Regions from separate parts of the Shewanella sp. SM73 genome, predicted to be linked through region 2. Evidence: riboswitches for the same ligand, from Rfam matches in the RefSeq annotation. Region 2 holds a riboswitch; the other holds the start of a gene.
What was found. A riboswitch is a leader RNA that binds a small molecule or an ion and turns the genes downstream of it on or off. The one in region 2 is predicted to bind cyclic di-GMP.
Positions count from the first base shown of each region.

Region 1: it holds a riboswitch for cyclic di-GMP, as region 2 does, so the genes downstream of both, L5M51_RS13140 (glycosyl hydrolase family 18 protein) here and gbpA (N-acetylglucosamine-binding protein GbpA) in region 2, are expected to answer to the same signal.

Region 1 is NZ_JAKKRY010000008.1:135,203-137,609, reverse strand. Features, by position in the region: gene L5M51_RS13145 (ROK family protein) at 1-738, shown strand, start outside; cyclic di-GMP riboswitch class I at 1,087-1,175, shown strand; gene L5M51_RS13140 (glycosyl hydrolase family 18 protein) at 1,289-2,407, shown strand, end outside.
Region 2 is NZ_JAKKRY010000005.1:135,208-137,614, forward strand. Features, by position in the region: gene gbpA (N-acetylglucosamine-binding protein GbpA) at 1-1,371, opposite strand, end outside; cyclic di-GMP riboswitch class I at 1,495-1,594, opposite strand; gene L5M51_RS09365 (TMEM165/GDT1 family protein) at 2,005-2,407, shown strand, end outside.

The DNA of each region.
Region 1 (2,407 bases), on a different contig from region 2:
CTTCAGCTCGCGGGGCATACAGAACAATATAAAATCCCCACAGGTGAAGGTTTTAAAATTGAAGAGTTAAATAATCAAATTGCGGCGTTTGAACGTGATTATGATTTACAGCATTACCAACTAGCGATTGCCGTACCTGGACTGGTACAAAATAATCGTTTGGTTTCTTGTAAATCTTTACCCGGACTCAATGGATTGAGCTTCGATACAGTCAAAACCCAGGGTGAGCTTAAGTTTATCTGCAACGATATCGATGCGGGTATGCAAGCGACTTGTGATGCCAAATATGCCTGTGAGTTATTGGTCATGTGCGGCACTGGGATCGGAATGTCTATTGCCTTTAATGGACAAGTCTTTACGGGAGCGACGGGCGTGGCGGGGGAGTTGGGGCCTTGTCGCGTGATGACAGAATCTGGCGAGTTTAGTTTAGAGCAACTGGCCAGTGGCGATTCAGTGCGCAGCCGCAAAATCTCTACTCAGGATGATTTATATCGCGCGGGCAGTTATCTCGGCATGGGATTAGCGTGGGCGGTTAATTTATTTAATCCCAATCGAATTTGGCTTGCTGGCGGTATGATGAATAGCGCTCCTTACTACAAAGGCTGTCTCGAAAGCTTAAAGCAAATGGCATTGAGCGCGCCCTTAGCTGAGATGAAAATCAATCGTGTCGATGATATGGAAACCTTGGTTTGCCGCGGTTTATCTGTGATGCTCGCAAGGGACTATCCCCGTGCATAAGGATCATAAATGCCCCGCGCATAAGGATCATCATGTTGCTCGACAATGGTTTGCGCCATGAATGTTTAGTGATTGGGTTTTAGCTGCATAAGTGACGTAAATTGTGAAATATAAAGCAGGACTTGTGATGCCTTTGGCATATCGAGTCCTGTTTTTTATTCTTAAAGTATTCAGATAATCCTCATTACCCAAAGTAAATATTAGCGATAGTTTAATTTGCATAATTCCTTTCTTATCAGATGACTAGTTCTATTTACGATTTTAGCCAATAACGCAGTTGATAATATTTTGTTGCAATTTTATTGCGCTTACGCTTATGCTGATATTTGCAATGACAACGTTGTCATTGCGTGTAAAAGGCAAACCAGTTGAAAAACTGGGACGCAAAGCCTCCGGTCTAAGGGTTCGTCTGTACCTATGATAGCGGGGATACCACAGGTTTTTCTTCGTGCAGTTGTCAGTCGTTTTGCATGGTTTTAAGAGAGTGCTGTTTCCTGTCTACGCTTTGTTTGCCTTATTGATTCATATAAAAATTCAATAGGGATATCTCATGTTCAAGACTCAAATTTCAACATCAGCCTTGCTAGTGGCATCAGCGCTGGCATCTACCATCAGTGCCAGCGTTTTTGCAGCGGCGCCCGGTAAACCGACTTTAGGTTGGGGCGAAACTAAGTTCGCTATTATTGAAGTGAATCAAGCGGCTACCGCTTACAATCAATTAGTTACGGTGAAAGATGCCGCCGATGTCTCCGTCAGTTGGAACCTTTGGAGTGGCGATGTGGGCAATAGAGCCCAAGTATTACTCAACGGCAATGTAGTTTGGGAAGGCCCATCTGGCGCGTCGGGAACCGCTAACTTTAAGGTGAACAAGGGCGGCCGTTATCAGATGCAAGTACAACTGTGTAACAGCGATGGTTGTACTGCGAGTGATGCTAAACAAATCCTCGTGGCTGATACCGACGGCAGCCATTTAGTGCCACTCAATGCTCCTCTAAAAGAAAACAACCGTCCCTATGCTAATAAATCAGGCAAAGTGGTGGGAGGTTACTTTGTCGAATGGGGCGTATACGGCCGTAAATTCCCGGTCGATAAGATACCTGCGCAAAACTTAACCCATATTTTATATGGCTTTACCCCAATTTGTGGTGGTAATGGCATCAATGATAGCTTGAAAGAAATCGAAGGCAGTTTCGAAGCGTTGCAACGTGCCTGTAGTGGTCGTGGTGATTTTAAAGTTGCGATTCACGATCCTTGGGCAGCGATTCAAATACCGCAGGCGGGAGTGAGTGAGCATTCAGATCCTTACAAAGGTAACTTCGGTCAATTGATGGCACTTAAGCAAGCACATCCAGATTTGAAGATTTTACCTTCGGTCGGTGGTTGGACCCTCTCGGATCCCTTCTTTTTCTTCGGTGATAAAGCCAAGCGCGATATCTTTGTCGCTTCGGTGAAAGAGTTTCTACAGACATGGAAATTCTTCGATGGCGTAGATATCGACTGGGAATTTCCAGGGGGGAATGGCGCTAACCCAAATTTAGGTAATGCCAATGACGGTGAAACCTATGTGACTCTGATGCGTGAACTGCGGGCAATGCTTGATGAACTAAGCGCCGAAACGGGTCGTACCTATGAGCTGACCTCTGCTATTAGCGCAGGTGACGATAAAATT
Region 2 (2,407 bases):
CACGCAATAGCCGCTATAAGGGAATGGCTTACATTGATACACTTTGCCATTTTTAGGCTGTAACACTGTAGTACCTGCAACGTAACCTTTCACGCCTGCTGGGAATACAAAATCAGCTTCTGGTGCAGGAGCTTGATCCTTTAAGAAGAGATCAAAGTTCTGCTGAATAACATCACCTTGTTTAGGCTCAGCTTTTACCTGCAAATGATAATGTCCAGCTTTAGGCTCAACGACGTCTAACACTAAGCTAGCACTGGTATTGTTAACAGTTTGGCTCACAAAACCTGCCGCGGTGCCATCATGGCTAAACAAATACGCTGACACTAGCATCTCAGCGTTACTGGTTACATCAAAGCTGACCTTCGCCGCACCATCGATAATTTGATAATCGTCGGCAAGTGAAGTGACTTCTAAGCTGTTGCCCGGAGCAGGAGCTAAATCAAATCCTACTTCGACACGCTCAATACCTGAGTTTTTCGCTGTAAAAATGTCATTTTTGCCATACACAGGCTCAATCACACCCGATGCATTTTTTTGTCCCGCTTTTAACTGGGACTGCTGGGCATTAATCGCGCTCGCTAATAGGAAAGGCCAATTTTGTTTATCACCTTGAGTCGCATCGGTAATGGTAATGACTGTTTGCTTAGCCGCTTGCTCACCATTGGCGTCAAACACCCGGGTCATCACTTTATCGCCTGCTTTTAGATCGAGTGACGGATTGATATCCCCCACATCTTGCCATTCACTCGGCACAACAGGACCCGAGCCCAAGTTCACATCGATAGCATTGTAGAAACTATTCGTCGTATCTCCCACTTCCCACACGGCCAAGATCACTTGATAACCACTGCGACCTTCTGGCACATAGCAGTCATGGGTCACTAACTTAGGCGGCTGTTCCATACCACCATCAACTACGCAAAAGGGGGCTAAGTCAAAGCTCGCTCGGCTCAAAGCTTGGTTTGGGTTCCAATCTTGGCGAGTTAAATAGTAACGCCAATTACGGGTGACATGATTTGCTGTGAACTGCCAACTGAACTTATTCCAGCCCGCTTTAATATCCGTCTTTGCCCAACGGCTCGGACTTTGTTCATCCAAAGGTGAAAAAGCACCATTGCCAGCACTCGCCAGTTTGCCATCAGCAGGACCTGATTCAGGAAAACCCGATGGCCCCTCAACACTTTGCGGCTCCCATTGCACCGCGCCACAATTGGCATTTTTACCTGTTTTACAGGCATATGAACGCGATTCAGGTGCCACAACATAACCGTGCGCCTGCGCAGAGATACTCACAAACGCATTCGTCGCCATTACTGCCGCGGCCAATAAACTCAATTTAGAAATAGGGGAAAAAACAGTAGGATTTGCCACTTTAATGCACTCCATTGATTGCCTATCATCCTAAACATAATGATAGGCTTAGATATAAAAGTGGTATTTGGGCAAACAACAGCATTAAACAGCAGTCGTTTATCTTTCACAGAAATCGAATTCTGCGGCAACTCCGCTATCTTAGTTCACTAAAAAATCCATTTACAACCTTAGACCGGAAGCTTTGCGTCCTAACTTTTCAATTAGTTTGCCAAATACAGTCGTTATCATTGAGTCACTACGAGTTAACAGTATGTAACCAAGTAGAAATGACTTGGCTAAATTAGCAACAAAAGACAACGTTGTCAAAAAATAATTCATTTATATTCATTAAGTTACAGAATGTGAATCGGTATTTTTCTGACACCTGTCAAACATTTATCAGCACCTACTGTTATAAACTCGTGCTTGAAACTAAATCTTACCTAGGTATAATGCCCACCTCGCTTCGGGGGAGTAGCTAACTGGATTTCGAGCCATCGTCATCTAGGGTGAACATCAACATACTTGGCAACATGCCATGGTGTTCACAGCAAATCATAGATTTGCCCAGCAAGACCTGAGCACAATGACCGCACCTAGGGGTGGACGGTTTATTGTGCTTATGTCATAACCACCCCTAAAGGATCACACTTGGAAGTCCTACTTGCCTCAACCTTTACGGTTGCTATCGCCGAAATTGGTGATAAAACTCAATTGCTTGCACTAATCCTCGCCGCAAGATTTAAAAATAAAACCGCCATTATTTTAGGTATTTTGCTGTCGACATTATTTAACCATTTTGCCGCCGCTTGGATTGGTCAATGGGCCATTAACTGGGTAAGCCCAGATCTTGCACGTTATTTAGTGGCTGCGTCATTCTTTGCGATCGCTCTTTGGGTGTTAATCCCCGATAAAGTCGATGCAGAAGAGAGCCGTTTCTATAAAATGGGCCCCTTTCTCGCCACCTTTATTCTGTTTTTTATCGCCGAAATGGGGGATAAAACACAAATCGCAACTGTGGTATTAGCCGCAAAATACGATTCATTAACTATGG